DNA from 4 places in the Mycobacterium sp. UM_Kg27 genome. Region 2 is predicted to be linked to each of the others. Evidence: riboswitches for the same ligand, from Rfam matches in the RefSeq annotation. Region 2 holds a riboswitch; each other region holds the start of a gene.
What was found. Region 2 has a riboswitch for cobalamin ahead of metE (5-methyltetrahydropteroyltriglutamate--homocysteine S-methyltransferase). Riboswitches for the same ligand answer to the same signal wherever they lie in the genome.
Positions count from the first base shown of each region.

Region 1 (4,905 bases), on a different contig from region 2:
CTGATCTGTCACCTGGGATACGCCCGCGACGGCCATCCGGTGGTGCTGCCGACCACGCACGCGCGGGTCGACGAGACGCTGTATCTGCACGGCTCCACCGGCAGCGGCCCGGTGCTGGCGGCCGGCCCGGGCGGTCTGCCGGTCTGCGTCACCGCCACCCTGGTCGACGGGCTGGTGCTGGCCCGCTCGGCGCTGCACCATTCGATGGCCTACCGCTCGGTGGTCGTCATCGGCGCCGCCCGCCTGGTCGATGACGAGGCCGAGAAGCGGCTCGGGCTCGACGCACTGCTCGATCACGTCGCACCCGGCCGGGCCGCCGACGCCCGGCCGCCCAACCGCCGGGAACTGGCGGCCACTGCGGTGCTGGCGCTCGACCTGGTGAAGGTGTCCGCCTCGGTGCGCGACGGCGGCCCCAACGACGAACCCGAGGACGTCACTCTGCCGTACTGGGCGGGAGTGGTCCCGCTGCGAATGGTCGCCGGACGCCCGGAACCGGCCGCCGACCTCGACCCGGCGATCGCGCTGCCGTCTTACCTGGAGTCTTACCGCAGACCGCGCTGATACTCCGGCATCCAGGTGCCCGGCGTCATCGGAGTGGTGGCACCGCCGCCGAAGGCGTCGGCCGCCAGGGCAGTGAGTCCACTCGGCAGCACGGCATCCGAGGCGTCGTCCAAGTCCATGTATTCGTACCCGCGGCCGAGCATGTCGGCCTTTGCGCGCCGCCGCCGGCGGGCCTTGACCTTCTCCTCGGCGACCACGGCGTCCACCGGCGCCGCGGCGGCCTCGGGCTCCGCGGCCTTGCGTCGGCGAGCACTGGTGCCCGCGGCCCGACGGGCCTGCTGGCTCGCGCCGGCGACCAGATACATCGCGGCCAGACTGTCCCCCGGGGTCAGCGGTGGTGCGGGCGGCGGAGGGAGCGCCGGCGGCGCTGCGGGCGGCGGCGGTGCAAGAGCGGGCGCCGGAGCGGGGGCCGGGGCCGGAGCGGGAACCGGCGGCGTCGGAGCGACCGTCAGGCCGGCGAACGGCGGGGGCATGACCGGAACCACCGGAACCGGAACCGCATGCAGCGCAGCCAGGCCGGACAACCCCGCCAATCCGGCCAAAGGCGCCGCGGCCAGTGGCGCCAATGCGGCGGTCAGCATCGGCAGCACAACCGGAATCAGCACCAGAGCCTGCTCCAGCAGCGTCTTGAGCAGCGCAACCACGTCGGTGATGATCGTGCCGACCGCTTCCACTGCGGTGAACATCAGCGTGAACGCGATGGTGCTGGGGTTACCGGAGGCGAACGCCGCCGCGATGTCGGCGCCGATGAAGGCGAAGGTCTGCGACAGGTAGGCGGCGAATGAGCCGAAGTCCATCGGATAGCCGATCGCGAACGCGAGGTTGTAGGGACTCAGAAAGCTCAGCGGGTTGCCCAGTATCGGCAGCCAGGGATCGAACCCGCCGAATAGCGACTGGAAGAACGGGTTGGCCGCCAGCTCGTCGATCATCGGCTGCAGCACATTGTTGTAGAAGTCGGTGTAGCCGCTGTTCTGCAGCCATTCCATGATCTCGTTCTGTCGATCGGGCGGGAGCTGCGGCTGGCTGGCGTCCGCGGACTGCGCCTTGACGATCTGTGGCGCTGCCGACGTCTGCGGGCTCGACGCCACCGCGGTGCCCGAGGCGGCCTGATAGGTGGTCATCACGGTGGTGGCCTGCAGCCACATCCGGCCGTAGTCGGCCTCATTGAGCGTGATCGGGATGGTGTTGACACCGAAGAAGTTGGTGGCCACCAGCACCGCGTGGGTGGCGTGGTTGGCCGCGAGCTCACCCAGCGTCGGCATCGCGGCCAGTGCGGTGCTGTAGGCGGCGGCCGCGGCCTGCTGGGCGGTGGCGGTCAGGGCGCTGACGACCCCGGCCTGGATCAGCCACGCCAGATACGGCAGATTCGCCGCGACATACGCTTCGGCGCTGGGACCCTGCCACGCCCCGGCCTGCACTGCCCCCAGCAGTGCCGTCAACTCGTCGGCGACCGCACTGTATTCGGCGCTCAGCGTGCTCCATGCGGCAGCCGACGCCAACAGCGGACCAGCCCCGGGGCCCGCCGACAGCAATGTCGAGTGGACTTCGGGTGGAGACGCGATCCAGATCGGCGCGGTCACGGTCGTCAGCTCTCTCGGGTTACCCGCCCCGAATCGGAGGTTGCGACGACGTGAGTGTCTGGCTCTCGGGTGAGGTCACTCCCCCGATGACAGTGGCGGGACCGCTCCGGAATTGAAGCGGCGGTCCCAGCTTCGGCTGAACCGCCGGATTCACACCGGATTCCTACATCGTCATCGCCTTACCAGCGAATTGTCGCACGCCGGACTCCCTGACCACCGCCGACTGCGAAATCCAGCCCCCCAGGCACCGGGTAATCTGCCGACCGTGTCCGATCCGGTGAACACCCCCACGATCTGCCTGAACATGATCGTGCGCGACGAGGCCCACATCATTGCGGAGGTGCTGAGCGCCACCGCGCCCTACATCAGTGCGTGGGTGATCGTCGACACCGGCTCCCAGGACGGAACCCAGCAGGTGATCCGCGACCACATGGCGGCCCTGGGCATTCCGGGCGAGCTCTACGAACGGCCCTGGCGCAACTTCGGGCACAACCGCACCGAGGCACTGACCCTGGCGCAGGGCCGCTGCGACTACATCCTGGTGATCGACGCCGACGACACGATCGTGGGCACACCCGATTTCACCGGCCTGGACGCCGATATCTACGAGCTGCGGATCCGGCAGGAAGCCGTCAGAGGCTGGCGCCCGCAGCTGTTCCGCGACGGGCTGCCGGTGCGCTACGTGGGTGTGGTCCACGAGTACGTCGAATGCGATGAAGACCACGTCATTTCCCGCCTCGACCGCGACTTCGCCATCGAATCGCGGCGGCTGGGCGCCCGCAACCTGGACCCGCAGAAGTACGCCCGCGACCGGGATCTCCTACTGGCCGAGGTCGAACGCAATCCCGAGGACTCGCGGTCGGTCTTTTATCTGGCGCAGAGTTGCTTCGATCTGGAGGATTACGCCGCCGCAGTCCCCTGGTACGAACGGCGGACTCAAATGGGGGGCTACGACGAAGAGGTCTACTTCTCGCTGTACCGCAAAGCCGGCGCCATGGAGGTGCTCGGCGAACCGTGGCCGGAAGTGCAGGCCGCCTACCTACGGGCCTGGGAGTTTCGGCCGACCCGTGCCGAACCGCTGTATTGCCTCGCGTTCGCCTACCGCTCCGCGGGGCGCTACCAGCTCGGTCACCTCTTCGCCAGGCAAGCCGAGCAGATCCCGATGCCCGACGACAACCTTTGGGTCGATGCGGGGGTCTACAACTTCCGCGCGACCGACGAGCGCGCGGTGTGCGCGTCGTGGCTGGGCAACCACGACGAAGCGTTCACGCTGTGCCGGCGCCTGGTGGCGCGCACCGACGTTCCCGACGACGAACGGCAGCGCATCGAATCCAACCGAGACTTTTCGGTTCCGGCCATGCTTGAGGCAGCCTCGAGCTACCCCGAAGCGGTGGTGCACACCCTGGCGGCCGGGCCGCCCGAGGCTGAGGTGACGGTCAGCCTGCGCACCGGGTCCGATCGAGCCCGCACCGAGCAGACCCTGAACTCGTTCCTGAACTGCTGCCTGGACGTGGCGCGCGTCGGACGCTTCCTGGCCATCGACACCGGCCTGACAGCCGAAGATCGGGTGCTGCTGGCGCAGCGGTATCCCTTTCTGGAGTTCACCGATCCGGGTACGGAGATCAGTGCCGGGATCGGTGGCCGCTACTGGTTGCGGCTGGACTCCGGCTGGCGGTTCTTTGCCCCGGAGAACCTCATCACCCGACTGACCGGCGGACTGCACGCCGAACCGCAGGTGTTCCAGATCGGCATCAACTTCACCGACGCGGTAAAGCTGACCGGCACCTGCGCCGCCGAGGACACTGTGCGTCGCTCCCCCGATACCGGCCGCTACCTGCTGACCGACCGTGCTGCCACCGGCCCGGCGATGTTCGACACCACACGACTGGGCCACGTGGACGGCACCGCCACCCTCGACGAGGTCCTCTGCATCCTGGAGTGAGCCCGCCGGCAGTTCGGCTGCCGAGTCAGTCCTTGGCGTCGATCGCTGCGTTGAGCGTCCGGCTGGGCCGCATGACCGCCGACGTCAGGTCGTGGTCCGGCGCGTAGTAGCCGCCGATGTCCACCGCCTTGCCCTGCACCACGTTCAGCTCATTGAGGATGGCGTCCTCATTCTTGTCCAGGGTGTCCGACAGGGCGGCGAAATGCTTGGCCAGTTCGGGGTCCTCGGTCTGGGCAGCAAGCTCTTCGGCCCAGTACTTGGCGAGGTAGAACTGGCTGCCGCGGTTGTCGAGCTCGCCGGTCTTGCGCGACGGACTCTTGTTGGCGTCCAGCAGCTTGCCGATAGCGGAGTCGAGAGTCTTTCCCAAGATTTTGGCGTGGACGTTGCCGGTCTTGGCACCCAGGTCGTCGAAGCTGGCGCCCAGCGCCAGGAACTCACCGAGCGAGTCCCAGCGCAGGTGGTTCTCCTCCACCAGCTGCTTGACGTGCTTGGGGGCGGAACCGCCCGCGCCGGTCTCGTACATCCCGCCGCCGGCCATCAACGGCACGATCGACAGCATCTTGGCGCTGGTGCCCAGCTCCAGGATCGGGAACAGATCGGTGAGGTAGTCGCGCAGGATGTTGCCGGTGGCGGCGATGGTGTCCTGACCGCGGATCAGCCGCTCCAGGGTGTACCGCATGGCCCACACCTGCGGCATGATCTGGATCTCCAGGCCCTCGGTGTCGTAGTCCGCCAGGTAGGCCTTGACCTTCTTGCGCAGCTCCGCCTCGTGCGGCCGCTCGGTGTCCAGCCAGAACACCACGGTCATGCCCGACGCCCGTG
Region 1 is NZ_JRMM01000009.1:8,652-13,556, reverse strand. Features, by position in the region: gene LI94_RS02705 (pyridoxamine 5'-phosphate oxidase family protein) at 1-561, shown strand, start outside; gene LI94_RS02700 (PPE family protein) at 543-2,141, opposite strand; cobalamin riboswitch at 2,173-2,359, opposite strand; gene LI94_RS02695 (glycosyltransferase) at 2,407-4,083, shown strand; gene LI94_RS02690 (NADP-dependent isocitrate dehydrogenase) at 4,109-4,905, opposite strand, start outside.
Region 1: linked by a shared signal. The riboswitch ahead of LI94_RS02700 (PPE family protein) and the one ahead of metE (5-methyltetrahydropteroyltriglutamate--homocysteine S-methyltransferase) in region 2 are both predicted to bind cobalamin.

Region 2 (4,905 bases):
CGCCGGGGATGGCGCCGTCATCGACGCCGTAGGCGATCCGCTTGCTGGCCCGCACCGACAGCGGCGCGTTGCTGGTGATCCGTTCGGCCAGCTCGAGTGCTGCCTGCAGCGCCCCGCCGTCCTCGACCACCCGGTTGACCAGTCCCCAGCGGGCCGCGTCGGCCGCCGAGATGGGCTCCCCGGTGTAGAGCAGTTCCAGCGCGATCTTGCGAGGCAATTGGTCGACGATGCGGAACACCCCGCCGGCACCGGCGATCAGGCCACGCTTGACCTCGGGCAGCCCGAACTGGGCGCGCTGCTCGGCGATCACCAGGTCGCTGGCCAGCGCGATCTCGGTGCCGCCGCCCAGCGCGGTGCCGTTGACCGCCGCGATGACGGGCTTGTCGATGAAGTGCTGCACGAAGCCGGCGAAACCCCACTCCGGGTGCTCCGGGTGGTAGATGTTCTCCCGGTTGGCGATCGCCTTGAGGTCGGCTCCGGCACTGAACGACTTGTCGCCGGCGCCGGTGAGCACGACCGCGCGTACCTCGTCGTCGTCTTGAGCCTGCGCCAAGGCGTCACCGATGCCGGCACTGACGGCGCCGTTGATCGCGTTGCGGGCGTCGGGCCGGTTGATCGTGACCACCAGTACGCCGCCGTCGCGCCGTTCTACCAGAACGGCCTCTTCACTCACAGCGGCTTCCGCACTCACAGCAGCTCCAAGATGGTGGCGTTGGCCTGGCCGCCGCCTTCGCACATGGTTTGCAGTCCGTAGCGAATCCCGTTGGCGCGCATGTGGTAGAGCATGGTGGTCATGATCCGGGCGCCGGAGCCGCCGAGCGGGTGACCCAGTGCGATCGCCCCGCCGTTGGGGTTGAGCTTCTTCAGGTCGGCACCGATCTCGGCCAGCCACGCCATCGGCACCGGGGCGAACGCCTCGTTGACCTCGAACACCCCGATGTCGTCGACGCTGAGGCCGGAGCGCTGCAGCGCCTTCTGGGTGGCCGGGATCGGCGCGGACAGCATCATCACCGGGTCGGCACCGGCCAGTGTCGCGGTGTGCACCCGTGCCAGCGGGGTCAGGCCCAGTTCCTTGGCCTTCTCCGCCGACATGAACAGCAGCGCGGCCGAACCGTCGGAGATCTGGCTGGAGTTACCGGCGTGAATCACGCCGTCCTCCTTGAAAGCAGGCTTGAGCTGCGCCATCTTCTCCAGGGTAGTCCCCCGGCGGATGCCCTCGTCCGCACTGATGACGTTGCCCTCGGGGTCGGTGATCGAGACGATCTCGTCCTTGAAGGCGCCGGCGTCCTGTGCGGCGCCGGCCTTGTCGTGCGACGCCAGCGCGAACTCGTCGAGCGCGGTGCGGCTCAGGCCCCACTTGGTGGCCATCATCTCCGCACCGATGCCCTGGTTGGGGGTCTGGCTGTAGCGCGCCTTGAAGGAGTCGCCGTAGGGGCGCCCGCCGTTGGCCAGCGACGAACCCATCGGGGTCCGTGACATCGACTCGACGCCCCCGGCCACCACGACGTCGTAGTGCCCGGCGACCACACCGGCCGCGGCGAAGTGCACCGACTGCTGGCTGGATCCACACTGGCGGTCCACGGTCACCGCGGGCACCGTCTCCGGCCAGCCCGCGCTCAGCACCGCGGTGCGGCCGATGTCCAGGGCCTGCTCACCGGCCTGCATGACACAGCCCCAGATCACGTCGTCGACCAGCGCCGGGTCCACGCCGGCCCGGTTGACCAGCCCGTTGAGCACCTGGGCGGACAGTTCGGCCGGGTGTACCCCGGACAGTCCGCCGTTGCGCTTGCCGATCGGCGCGCGCACCGCTTCGACGATGACGGCTTCAGCCATGGGTGCTCCTTAGTTCGTTCGGGGTCTTGTTGCCTCGATTGTCGACGGGCGCGCCCGGCCGGTGTCAGCGGGGGTCACTCCGGGCTCCCGCGTACCGTCGATTCCATGGCACGCATTGTGATCATCGGTGGCCACGGCAAGGTCGCCCTGCTGCTCGCCCCGATTCTTTCCCAAACCCGCAACCAGGTCAGTTCGGTGTTCCGCAACCCCGACCACGCCGAGGAGGTCGCGGTCACCGGCGCGGTCCCGGTGGTGGCCGACATCGAGCAGCTCGACACCGACGGCCTGGCGCGGCTGGTGGCCGATCACGACGCGGTGGTGTTCTCCGCCGGCGCCGGTGGCGGGAACCCCGCCCGTACCTACGCCGTCGACCGCGATGCCGCCATCCGCACCATCGACGCCGCCGCGCAGGCCGGCGTGCGGCGGTTCGTCATGGTGTCCTACTTCGGCGCCGGCCCCGATCACGGTGTGGCCGAGGGCGACCCGTTCTATCCGTACGCTCAGGCCAAGGCCGCCGCCGACGCCCACCTGCGCGCCACCGACCTGGACTGGACGGTGCTGGGACCCAGCCGGCTGACCCTTGAGCCGGCGACCGGCCGGATCGCCGTCGGCCCCGACCCCGGCAAAGGGCAGGTCTCCCGCGGCAACGTCGCGTTGGCGATCGCAGCCTGCCTGGCCGACAACTCGACCATCGGCCGCACCATCGAATTCAACGACGGCCAGAGCCCGATCCCGGAGGCACTCGCGGCGGGCCGAGCCGAGTAACCTCGATCACGCAACTGGTTTGCCGTTGTCGCCGCCAGGCGGCCTCGGCATCGAGCGCACCGCGGTTTACGCAGTTTTCCGTGGAGCGCAAGAGGGAACCCGGTGAGAATCCGGGACTGTCCCGCAGCGGTATGCAGGAACGACCGCCGTCATAAGCACTGGTCACGGGTTCGCCCACCGACTGGGAAGCGACGGCCATTAGGAGCACCTCGGTGCGTGCCTGCGAGTCCGAATACCTGCCCGTTGTGCTGGGCGCGCCGCGCCCGGCGGATCAACGCCTCGCGGAATAGGCGTCTGGTTTTGAGGGTTATAGTGCTTTATATATAGGCACGGGACCGGATCAGCTGGGCGGCTGCTGGCGTTGACCCACCCTCGTCGATCGAAGGATCAAATCGTGACCGTTCAACCTTTTACCGCCACCGTTCTCGGCTCACCGCGAATCGGGCCGCGACGCGAACTCAAGCGCGCCACCGAAAGCTACTGGGCCGGCCGCATCGGCCAGGACGAACTGAAGACGGTGGCCGCCGGCCTGCGCCGGGACACCTGGGCACAGCTGGCCGCCGCCGGGCTGGACTCGGTGCCGGTGAACACGTTCTCCTACTACGACCAGATGCTCGACACCGCAGTACTGCTGGGCGCACTGCCGGCCCGGGTGGCCGGCGTCGCCGACGAGCTGGACCGCTACTTCGCCGCCGCCCGGGGCAACGCCGAGATCGCTCCGCTGGAGATGACGAAGTGGTTCGACACCAACTACCACTACATCGTTCCCGAGATCGGCCCGGACACGAAGTTCTCGCTGAACCCGGCCAAGGTGCTCTCCGAGCTCGCCGAGGCCCAGGAGCAGGGCATCAACGCTCGTCCGGTGATCATCGGGCCGGTCACCTTCCTGCTGCTGAGCAAGGCCGTCGACGGTGCGGACGCACCGATCTCGCGCCTTGACGAGTTGACCGGCGTCTACGCCGAGTTGTTGGGCAAGCTGGCCGACGCCGGCGCACAGTGGGTGCAGATCGACGAGCCGGTGCTGGTGACCGACATCTCGGCGGACGCCCCCGCGTTGGCCGAGCAGGTCTACAACCACCTCGGCGCGCTGAGCAAGCGGCCGGCGATCTTCGTGGCCACCTACTTCGGTGACCCCGGGGCCGGGCTGCCCGCCCTGGCCCGCACTCCGGTCGAGGCGATCGGCGTCGACCTGGTCTACGGCGCGGACGCCAAGATCGCGTCCGTGCCGGAGCTGGCCTCCAAGATGCTGGTTGCCGGTGTGGTCGACGGCCGCAACATCTGGCGCACCGACCTGCAGGCCGCGCTGGCCAAGCTGGCGTCACTGCTGGGATCGGCGGATGCGGTTGCTGTATCTACGTCGTGCTCGACATTGCACGTGCCCTACTCGCTGGAGCCCGAGACCGGCCTGGACGACGCGCTGCGCAGCTGGCTCGCCTTCGGCGCCGAGAAGGTGACCGAAGTGGCCACCCTGGCCCGCGCCCTGCGTGAGGGCCGCGACGCGGTCGCCGAACAGATCGCCGCGTCCAATGCCGCGGTTGCCTCCCGCAGGTCCGACCCGCGGCTGAACAACGCGGCGCTGCGCGCCCAGATCGCCACGATCAAGGAGGCGGGCATCCAGCGCGGATCGGCCGAAGAGCGACGCGCCGCTCAGGACGAGCGGCTGCACCTACCGCCGCTGCCGACCACCACGATCGGTTCCTTCCCGCAGACCGTGGAGATCCGCAAGGCCCGTGCCGCGCTGGTGGCCGGCGAGATCGACGAGGCGGAGTACACCAACCGGATGAAGGCCGAAGTGGCCGCGGTCATCAAGCTGCAGGAAGAACTCGGCCTCGACGTGCTGGTGCACGGCGAGCCGGAGCGCAACGACATGGTGCAGTACTTCGCCGAGCAGCTGGACGGCTTCTTCGCCACCAGCAACGGCTGGGTGCAGTCTTACGGCAGCCGCTGCGTGCGCCCGCCGGTGCTGTTCGGTGACGTCGCGCGGCCCAAGCCGATGACGGTCGAGTGGGCCACCTACGCCCAGTCGCTGACCGACAGGCCGGTCAAGGGCATGCTCACCGGTCCGGTGACCATCCTGGCCTGGTCGTTCGTCCGTGACGACCAGCCGCTGGCCGACACCGCCTATCAGGTGGCGCTGGCGATTCGCGAGGAGACGGTGGATCTGGAATCCGCCGGGATCGCGGTGATCCAGGTCGACGAGCCGGCCCTGCGTGAGCTGCTGCCGGTGCGCGACGCCGACAAGGCGGCCTACCTGGAGTGGGCGGTCGGCTCGTTCCGGCTGTCCACCTCCGGCGTGTCCAACGCGAC
Region 2 is NZ_JRMM01000003.1:11,654-16,558, forward strand. Features, by position in the region: gene LI94_RS00880 (crotonase/enoyl-CoA hydratase family protein) at 1-673, opposite strand, end outside; gene LI94_RS00885 (thiolase family protein) at 688-1,833, opposite strand; gene LI94_RS00890 (SDR family oxidoreductase) at 1,939-2,598, shown strand; cobalamin riboswitch at 2,645-2,857, shown strand; gene metE (5-methyltetrahydropteroyltriglutamate--homocysteine S-methyltransferase) at 2,993-4,905, shown strand, end outside.

Region 3 (4,905 bases), on a different contig from region 2:
CCGGCCCGAGCACCAGCCCGAGCACTGCCAGCAGGACCACCGCGGCGCTCAGCGCGGTCAGCACCAGGGCGATACGCGGCTTCAACGCGGCACCCGCCGGTAGAACTCGAACGCGTGGCCGGCGGCGAGCTCGGGATGCAGGATCGCGACCAAGTCGCCGAGCAGCAGATCCGGTCGCGTCGTGCCGCGTTCCCAATAGAGGTTGCCGCCAAGGGATGTCATTGCCTTGGTCGCCGACCAGACGTGGCCGGTCCGCAGCGCGGTCAGCTCGCCGTAGCGGCTGTCACGGGCCACCGCATCGCCCAGGGTGTGCCAGTCGTCGGTGATCAGCCAAACCGGCGCGGTGCCGGCACGGGCGTACACCGACTCGAAGTTCAGTTGCCGGTTCTCGGCGCCGGTGTCCGACAGCCAGGGGTAGGTGCCGCCGGCGTCGGCAACCAGGCGCCCCGAGTAGCTCTCGCCAGTGGGCATCGACCAGCTGCCCGAGTACATGGTGCCGACCAAGACCTCGACGGGCTTGGTTGCGGCGGCTTGAGCCGCCAAGGCACGGTAACGGTCGCGGATGGCCTGGTAGGCCTGCGCGGCTTGGCGTTCGGTCCCGGTCAGCGCGGCGAACACCTTGATCCACTCGGCGCGGCCCAGCGGGGTCGGTTCCAGCCATTCGGCGTCGGCCAGCACCGGGGTGCCGGCTTCGCGCAGCTTGGGATAGCCGGGGTCGTCGATGCCCTCGGTGACCAGCAGGTCGGGGCCCGCGCCGATCACGCGCTCGATATTGATCTGCCCGCCGGGGGCGTAGCCGACGATCTCACCGGTGTCGATGCGCGCACGGATCTGCGGGTCGGCGACGGCTGCCGGGCTCGCCACTCCGGTGACCACGCCGGCTTGGCCGAGTTCGGTGATCATCGCCAGATGCGTCGTCGAGCCCGAGTAGAGGCTCTGCACCGGGACGGTGATCCGTTGGGCGTTCGCCAGCTCCCCGGTCAGCGTCGGCGGGGGCGCACCGCAGCGCACCAACACCCACGACATCGGCTTGCCGCCGAGGTAGGGCCGCTTGACCGTCAGAACCTGGTAGCTGCCGTGGTAGGTGATGGCGAAGTTGGTGGCTTCGGTCAGCGTCGACTTGTCTGGGAAGTAGTCGGCGGCCGGATCGAAGCCGGTGATGCAGCCGGAACGCGCTTGCAGTGTGCGGGAAGCGGGTTCGCCGGAGCAGCCGGCCAACGACAGCGCGGTGGCCAGCGCTACCAGGAGCGCAGCAACTACCCGCAACGCACGGGACATGAGCGTGAGTCAGCTTCCTCGGGGTACACCGCCCCGGTTCGCAGGACGCGTTGACGTGAGTCTCCTGGCTCTCGGATCACTGCTCGCCTCGCCTTCCAACCCCACAAGTGGCGGGCCGTGGCTGATGAGGGTCGCTCCCCGATGACAGTGGCGGGACCGCGCCGGATTCGCACCGGCTTCCTCATTCGTCATCGCCTTACCGGCGACATTGTTGCATGCCGCGCTGCGTTAGGCTGGCCGCCGTCTCGTGGCGTCAGGAAGTCCGGTACTCAAATTCCGGCGCGGTTCCGCCACTGTGTTAGCCAGATACTGGCCGCGGGGCATCCGACTATGCGGGGCGCGAACCCCCGGGAGGAACCGATTATGCGGCGTATCGCCCTGCTCTCCACCTCTGACACCGACCTGCTGTCCGCGCGGGCCAGCGGCGCGGCATACCGGCTCGGGAACCCCGCACGCCACGACATCGAACCGCTGGTCAACGGCGCCGATGTCGTGGTGCTGCGCATCCTGGGGTCATCGGCCGAGATCGCCGACGAACTGAAGCTGCTACGCGCGACCGGCCTGCCTTTGGTGGTGCTCGGCGGGGAGCGCTCACCCAACGCCGAGCTGATGGAGTGCTCCACGGTCCCGATCGGCCTGGCCGCGCAGGCACACGCCTACCTCGCCGAGGGCGGGCCGGCCAACCTCGCGCAGCTGCATGCATTTCTGTGCGACACGGTGCTGCTCACCGGGGAAGGCTTCGAGGAGCCGGCGGTGATCCCGGAGTGGGGCTACGGGCAACGGGAGCCGGTTGACGTCTCCGAGGAGGCCGTGCGGGTAGGGGTGCTGTACTACCGGGCCCATGAGGTCAGCGGCAACGCCGGATTCGCGCACGCCCTGGCCGACGCCATTGATGGGGCGGAGCTCGGCACCAGGGCGGTCGGGGTGCCGATCTTCGCCGCGTCGCTGCGCAACGCCCCCGACGAGCTCTTCGCCGCGTTGGGTCAGCTCGATGCGCTGGTGGTCTGCATGCTGGCGGCCGGCGGGGCGATGAACGCCACCGCCGGGGTCAGTGCCGGTGACGACGACGGCGCGTGGGACATCGAACAGATCGCGGCGCTGGACATCCCGGTGTTCCAGGGACTGTGTCTGGCGTCCTCCCGCGCGGACTGGGAGTCCAACGACGACGGCGTGACCCCGTTGGATTCGGCCACCCAGATCGCCATCCCGGAATTCGACGGACGGATCATCACCGTCCCGTTTTCCTTCAAGGAGATCGACGACGACGGGCTGCCGCACTACGCCGCCGATCCCGAGCGCTGCTCCCGGGTGGCCGGGGTCGCGGTGAATCACGCGATGCTGCGCCGTATTCCGAATGGGCAGAAGAAGCTGGCGCTGGTGCTGTCGGCCTATCCCACCAAGCACTCCCGGGTGGGCAACGCCGTCGGTCTGGACACCCCGGTGTCGGCGGTGCGGTTGCTGCAGCGGCTGGCGGCGGAGGGCTACGACGTCGGAGACGGCTTCGGGGTGCTCGACGTCGCTGACGAGACGCAGGCAGGGGATCGCCTCATCCACACCCTGATCGAGGCCGGCGGTCAGGACGAGGACTGGCTGTCCGCCGCGCAGCTGGCCGGCGCCCAGGTGCGGGTCACCGCGGCGCAGTATGCGCAGTGGACCGCCGAGTTGCCCGACGACCTGCGCAATGCCATGACGACGGCGTGGGGTCCGGCGCCAGGCAAGCTGTTCGTCAACGGCGCCGACGAGATCGTTTTGGCCGCACTGCAATCCGGCAATATCGTGCTGATGATCCAGCCGCCCCGTGGCTTCGGGGAGAACCCGGTGGCGATCTACCACGACCCGGAATTGCCGCCCAGCCACCACTACCTGGCCGCATACCGTTGGCTGGCAAAGGGTTTCGGCGCGCACGCGGTGATCCACCTGGGCAAGCACGGCTCGATGGAATGGCTGCCCGGCAAGACCGCGGCGTTGTCCTCCGCCTGCGCCACCGACGCGATGATCGCCGACCTGCCGCTGATCTACCCGTTTCTGGTCAACGACCCCGGCGAGGGCGCCCAGGCCAAGCGTCGGGCGCACGCCACGATCGTCGACCACCTGATCCCGCCGATGGCACGCGCGGAGTCCTACGGCGACATCGCGCGCCTCGAGCAACTGCTCGACGAGTACGGCAACATCGCGTCCATGGACCCGGCCAAGCTGCCGGCGATCCGCGGTGAAATCTGGAATCTGATGCGGGCCGCGGAGATGCACCGCGACCTGGGCTTGGATGAGCGGCCCGAGGATGAGGAGTTCGACGACTTCCTGCTTCATGTCGACGGCTGGCTCTGTGAGATCAAGGACGCCCAGATCCGTGACGGCCTGCACGTGCTCGGCGGCGCTCCGACTGGACCGGAGCGGGTGAACCTGGTGCTGGCGATCCTGCGTGCCCCGCAGGTGTGGGGCGGGGTAGACCATGCGGTACCGGGCCTGCGGGCCGCGCTGGGGCTCAAGGAAGACGCCGCTGCGGCGGTCGTCGACGAGATCGAGGACCGCGCTCGCGCATTGGTCGAAGCCATGGAGGCTGGCGGTTGGGAGACCGGCCTGGCTGACACGCTGCATCCCGACCCCGAGGTATGTCGGGTGCTGAGATTCGCTGCCACCGAGGTGGTCCCACGGCTGGCCGGCACGTCGGCCGAGCTGGACGCGGTGCTGCACGCGCTGTCCGGCGGGTTCGTACGGCCGGGGCCGTCGGGGTCGCCGTTGCGTGGTCTGGTCAACGTGTTGCCCACCGGACGCAACTTCTACACCGTCGACCCCCGCGCGGTGCCGTCCCGGCTGGCGTGGCAGACCGGGCAGGCGATGGCCGACTCGTTGGTGCGGCGCTACCTCGATGACACCGGTGACTATCCGGAGTCGGTCGGGCTGTCGGTGTGGGGCACCTCGGCGATGCGCACCTCCGGCGACGACATCGCCGAGGTGCTGGCCCTGCTCGGCGTGCGACCCGAGTGGGATGAGGCGTCGCGGCGGGTGTCTGGGCTGGCGGTGATCTCACCCGAGGAGCTCGGCCGCCCCAGAATCGATGTGACGGTGCGCATCTCGGGCTTCTTCCGGGACGCTTTCCCGCACGTGGTGTCGATGCTCGATGACGCGGTGCAAATGGTCGCCACCCTCGACGAGCCCGACGACGCGAATTTCGTGGCGGCGCACGCTCGCGCCGACCTAGCCGAACATGGGGATCTGCGCCGCGCCACCACCCGGATCTTCGGTTCGGCGCCCGGGTCGTACGGGGCGGGAATCCTGCAGGTCATCGAATCCGGGACGTGGCGTGACGACAAGGACCTGGCCGAGGTCTACACCACCTGGGGTGGGTTCGCCTACGGTCGGGGACTGAGTGGCGCGCCGGCTGCCGACGACATGCGCACCAACTACCGCCGGATCAAGGTGGCCGCCAAGAACATCGACACCCGCGAGCATGACATCGCCGACTCCGATGACTACTTCGTCTATCACGGCGGCATGATCGCGACCGTGCGTGCGCTGACCGGGTCCGACCCGAAAGCCTATGTGGGCGACTCGACCTCGCCGGATGCCATCCGCACCCGGACGCTGGCCGAAGAGACCGCCCGGGTGTTCCGCGCGCGGGTGGTCAAC
Region 3 is NZ_JRMM01000009.1:20,475-25,379, forward strand. Features, by position in the region: gene LI94_RS02730 (iron ABC transporter permease) at 1-85, opposite strand, end outside; gene LI94_RS02735 (ABC transporter substrate-binding protein) at 82-1,278, opposite strand; cobalamin riboswitch at 1,335-1,486, opposite strand; gene cobN (cobaltochelatase subunit CobN) at 1,642-4,905, shown strand, end outside.
Region 3: linked by a shared signal. The riboswitch ahead of LI94_RS02735 (ABC transporter substrate-binding protein) and the one ahead of metE (5-methyltetrahydropteroyltriglutamate--homocysteine S-methyltransferase) in region 2 are both predicted to bind cobalamin.

Region 4 (4,905 bases), on a different contig from region 2:
TGCCGTGCGCTGCCAGCCTTGTTGAGCACCACCCCGGCGATGCGCACCGCCGGATCGAAGCCGGCCAGGCCCGCCAGCACCGCCGCATGCGTGCGGGAGGCATGTGAGACGTCGACGACCAATACGACCGGCGTTGCCGTCAACGCCGCGATGTGGGCGGTGGAGGACTCACCGTCGGTGCCCAGGCGCCCGTCGAAAAGCCCCATCACGCCTTCGATCACCGCGACATCCGCGCCTGCGGCGCCGTGCAGCAGCAACGGCACGATCCGGTCGGCGCCGACCAGATACGGATCCAGGTTGCGGGCCGGCCGGCCGGTGGCCAGCGCGTGATAGCCGGGATCGATGTAGTCCGGGCCAACCTTGTGCCCGCTGACTCCCAGGCCGCGGGCGGAAAGCGCGGCCATCACGCCGACCGCCACCGTGGTCTTGCCGTGCCCGGATGCGGGTGCGGCGATGGCCAGCCGGGGCAGGGAGACGGTCACCACGCTCACCATGCCTCACCACTCAATGCCGCGCTGGCCCTTCTGGCCGGCATCCATCGGGTGCTTGATGTTGGTCATTTCGGTGACCAGGTCGGCGACTTCGATCAGCCGCGGATCGGCGCGCCGGCCGGTGATGACCACGTGCTGGTGGCCCGGGCGGTTGGCCAAGGTCTCCACCACGTCGTCGACATCCACCCAGCCCCAACCCATCGGGTAGGTGAACTCGTCGAGGATGTACAGGTCGTGGGTCTGTGCCGCCAGGCGTTCCTTGATCTGGGCCCAGCCCTCGGCGGCGTCGCCGGCGTGATCCTCGACGCCACCGGCCTTGCGGCTCCACGACCATCCCGAGCCCATCTTGTGCCACTGCACCGGGCCGCCCTCACCCGTCTCGGCGTGCAGTGCGCCCAGGCGCTCGAGCACGCTCTGTTCGCCGACCCGCCACTTCGCGGATTTCACGAACTGGAAGACCCCGATGTCGAAGCCCTGATTCCAGCCGCGCAACGCCAATCCGAATGCGGCAGTGGACTTCCCCTTGCCGTCGCCGGTGTGCACCATCAGCAGCGGCCGGTTGCGACGCTGGCGGGTGGTCAGATTGTCGTCGGGCACTGTCAACGGTTGTCCCTGCGGCATCAGGCGGCTCCCCTTCCGGTGGCATCGCGGACGACTCCGGCCAGTGCTTCGGCACTCACCTGCGGCAGCGGAACGTACTCGGCCCGCAAGTGCTCGGCCAGCGTCCGGGCCAATCCGAGCCGCATCCGGCCGTTCTCGCAATCCACCACGACCGCCGAATATCCCTGCCCGGCAATCTGGTCGGCGGCCATCAGGGAGCGCTCGACCGGGCTCGTGCCGGCGGTGGCCCGGCCATCGGTCAAGACCACCAGCAGCGGGCGGCAGGCCGGCTCACGCAGTCGTTCCCGGCGGATCACCTCGGCGGCCTGCAGCAGGCCCTCGGCCAACGGGGTGCGGCCACCGGCGGGCAATTCGTCGAGCCGGACGGCGGCGATCTCCACCGAGCCGGTCGCGGGCAACGCCAATTCCGCCGTGGTGTCCCGGAACGTCACCACCGCCACCCGGTCCCGGCGACGGTAGGCGTCCAGCAGCAACGACAAGATCGCGGTCTTGACTTGGCGCATCCGTTCGATGGCGGCCATCGATCCGGAGGTGTCCACCACGAACAGCACCAGGTTGGCTTCCTGGCCCTCCCGGACGGCGCGGCGAAGATCTCTCACCTTCAGGATCATCCGGCCGCCGATTCTGCCGCGGGCACTCTGATGCGGTGCAGCGGCACGCAGCGTCTCGAACAGGTGCAGCCCGCCGGTGTCGCCGGATGTGGTGGCGCCCACCCGGCGTCCGGAGCTGGTGCGGGCCCTGCTGCGCCGGCCGGCGCGTCCCTCGCCCACGCCGTCGACGGAGAAAAGCCTTGCCCGGTAAGGGGAGTCGGCGCCCACCGTCGAGGTGAAGCCCGGCTCAGAGTGCGCGGCCGGTGTAGGCCCGCACTGTTGTTCCGGCGGCGGTGAACCACCATCCGGTGGACCGTCAGGATCGGGCCCGTCGGGTCCCGGACCATCCGGGTCGGGCTGGGGACCGGAATCCTCCGGCGGCAGCAGTTCGTCGAGCTCGGTCTCGTCAAGGCCCGGGGCATCGAACGGCTTGCGCCGACGCCGATGCGGCAGGGCCAACCGGGCGGCCACCCGAAGGTCCTCGACACTGACCGCGTCGCGCCCCTGCCACGCCGCATGAGCTACCGCGGTGCGGGCACAGACGATGTCGCCGCGCAGCCCATCGACGTCGAACGCCGCGCAGATCTCGCCGATCTTGACCAATGCGTGATCGGTCAGCGCCACCTTGGGCAGCAGTTCCTGGGCCTGACGGATCCGGGCCCGCAGCCCCTCTTCTGCCGAGGCGTAGTTCGCGGCGAAACCCTGCGGGTCGGCGTCGAACGCCAGCCGCCGCCGTACCGCCTCGGCTCGCAACGCCGGTTCGCGCGGGGCAGACACCTCGACGGTCAGACCGAACCGGTCAAGCAGTTGCGGGCGCAACTCGCCCTCTTCGGGATTCATTGTCCCGACGATCACGAACCGCGCGGCGTGGGTCACCGACACTGAATCGCGTTCCACCGTCAGCCGGCCCATTGCCGCCGCGTCGAGCAGCAGGTCCACCAGGTGGTCGGCCAGCAGGTTGACCTCGTCGACGTAGAGGATGCCGCGATTGGCGCGTGCCAACAGCCCGGGGTCGAAGTCGACGGTGCCGGCGGTGAGCGCCCGCTCCAGGTGGATGGAGCCCACCACCCGGTCTTCGGTGGCGCCGACCGGCAGCTCCACCAGGCGCACCGGTCGGGTCTCGACGGTCGCGTCGCTGGGGAACGGACCGTCGGGGGAGAGCGGGTTCGCCTCAGCGGGATCGGAAGAGAACCGGTCGCCGGCCACCACATCGATGGGCGGCAGCACCTGGGCAAGCGCGCGAACCAGCGTCGACTTGGCGGTGCCCTTCTCGCCGCGGATGAGCACGCCGCCGATGCCGGGGGAGATCGCGCTCAGGACAAGCGCCAACGCCATGTCGTCGAGGCCGCCCGGGGCGTCCGGGTCGCCGCCGAGGACAGCGGGGAACGGGTACAGCTGTTGCATTGAGGCTCCGCTCGTGTGGCCAACACCTGTGTGTTGGCGACGCGAAAGCCGGTATTCGGACTGACCGTGGCGCACCGAGAATGCGCCGCGGAACACCGTAGCGGGCCTGCGTCGGACTCACACCGACTTCCCTGGCGCTTCGCGCCGATACCCTAACACTCGGGGCCGCAGACGCCGACCGAGAGAAAGGGCACACGACCAGTGAGTGCACCTGTAGCAGACCTGACCGGATGGGTTGCCGAGCCGTTTACCGGCGGCGGTTTCACCCACGACGTATACCGCAAGGGGCAGGGTCCCGGCGTGGTGCTGATCCCGGAGATCCCGGGGATTCACCCCGGGGTCCTGGCGCTGGGAAATCACCTGGTGGACAACGGTTTCACCGTGGCGATTCCGTCGCTGTTCGGCGAGCCGGGCAAGGCGATCACGCCCGGCTACGCCGCGACCACGATCGCCCGGGCCTGCGTGACCCGGGAGTTCGCCGCGTTCGCCACCGACAAGCAGCGCCCGGTCACCCAGTTCTTGCGGGCGCTGGCCCGTGACCTCAACGAGAAGACTCCCGGCAAGGGTGTCGGGGTGATCGGCCAGTGCTTCACCGGAGGCTTCGCGCTGGCAGCGGCCGTCGACGACGCCGTGCTGGCGCCGGTGCTCAGCCAACCGTCCGTGCCGATTCCACTGACGCTGAAGCAGCGGCGTGACCCGGGGCTCTCGGAGGTCGAGTTGGGCGTCGTCGCCGACCGGGCAGCCAACGACGGACTGTGCGCTCTGGGCCTGCGGTTCAGCGAAGACAAGATGGCCCCCGGTGACCGCTTCACGACGCTCAAAGCACGGCTCGGGGACGCTTTCGAGGTGATCGAGATCGATTCCTCGTCCGGCAACCCGCACGGTCTGTCCCGGATGGCGCACTCGGTGCTCACCGACCAGGTCCGCGAGGTCGACGGCCACCCCGCTTACGAAGCGCGCAAGCGGGTGGTGGAATTCCTCACGCAGCGATTGACCTAGCTACCATCGCCGCTGTGCCAGCTCAGCCCAGCCCTGCCGAACGCATCGCCGTAGTGGGCATCGGCGCCGACGGCTGGACCGGGTTGGGTGACTCGGCCCGAGACATGGTGCTGGCGGCCGACGCCGTGATCGGCGCACCGCGTCAACTGGACCTGTTACCGCAGATCGAAGGTCAGCAGCGGCACCGGTGGCCGTCTCCGCTGCACGCCGGGCTGCCCGCGCTGTTCGAGGAGCTGGCGGGACTGCGGACCGTGGCGCTGGCGTCGGGTGATCCGCTGTTCAGCGGTATCGGCACCACGCTGATCGGACTGTTCGGTGCCGATCAGGTGAGGGTGCTGCCGGCGGTTTCGTCGGTCACGCTGGCCCGGGCCCGGCTGGGCTGGCCCGCGGAGTCCACCGCGGTGGTCAGCGTGGTCGGCCGTGACGTGCACGCGGTGCTGCGGGAGCTGGCGCCTGGCCGGCGGGTGCTGGTGCTGTCATCCGATGAGACCACCCCGGGGCAGCTGGCCGGCTTGCTGACCGAGCGCGGCTACGGAGCGAGCCGGATGGTGGTGCTCGGCGACCTCGGCGCAGCGGCTGAAACCAGGTTGGAGACCACCGCCGCCACCTTCACCGGTTCGTCCCCGCGGCTCAATATCGTCGCCCTGGAACTGGTCGGTCCATTGATGTCCGGCTGGGCGCCCGGTCTGCCCGATGATGCCTACCGCCATGACGGGCAGCTCACCAAACGTGACCTACGGGCCGCCGCGTTGGCGCGACTGGCCCCGGTCCCCGGGCAGCTGTTGTGGGACATCGGTGCG
Region 4 is NZ_JRMM01000009.1:33,520-38,424, forward strand. Features, by position in the region: gene LI94_RS02790 (cobyrinate a,c-diamide synthase) at 1-482, opposite strand, end outside; gene cobO (cob(I)yrinic acid a,c-diamide adenosyltransferase) at 498-1,112, opposite strand; gene LI94_RS02800 (magnesium chelatase subunit D family protein) at 1,112-3,106, opposite strand; cobalamin riboswitch at 3,135-3,276, opposite strand; gene LI94_RS02805 (dienelactone hydrolase family protein) at 3,308-4,105, shown strand; gene cbiE (precorrin-6y C5,15-methyltransferase (decarboxylating) subunit CbiE) at 4,120-4,905, shown strand, end outside.
Region 4: linked by a shared signal. The riboswitch ahead of LI94_RS02800 (magnesium chelatase subunit D family protein) and the one ahead of metE (5-methyltetrahydropteroyltriglutamate--homocysteine S-methyltransferase) in region 2 are both predicted to bind cobalamin.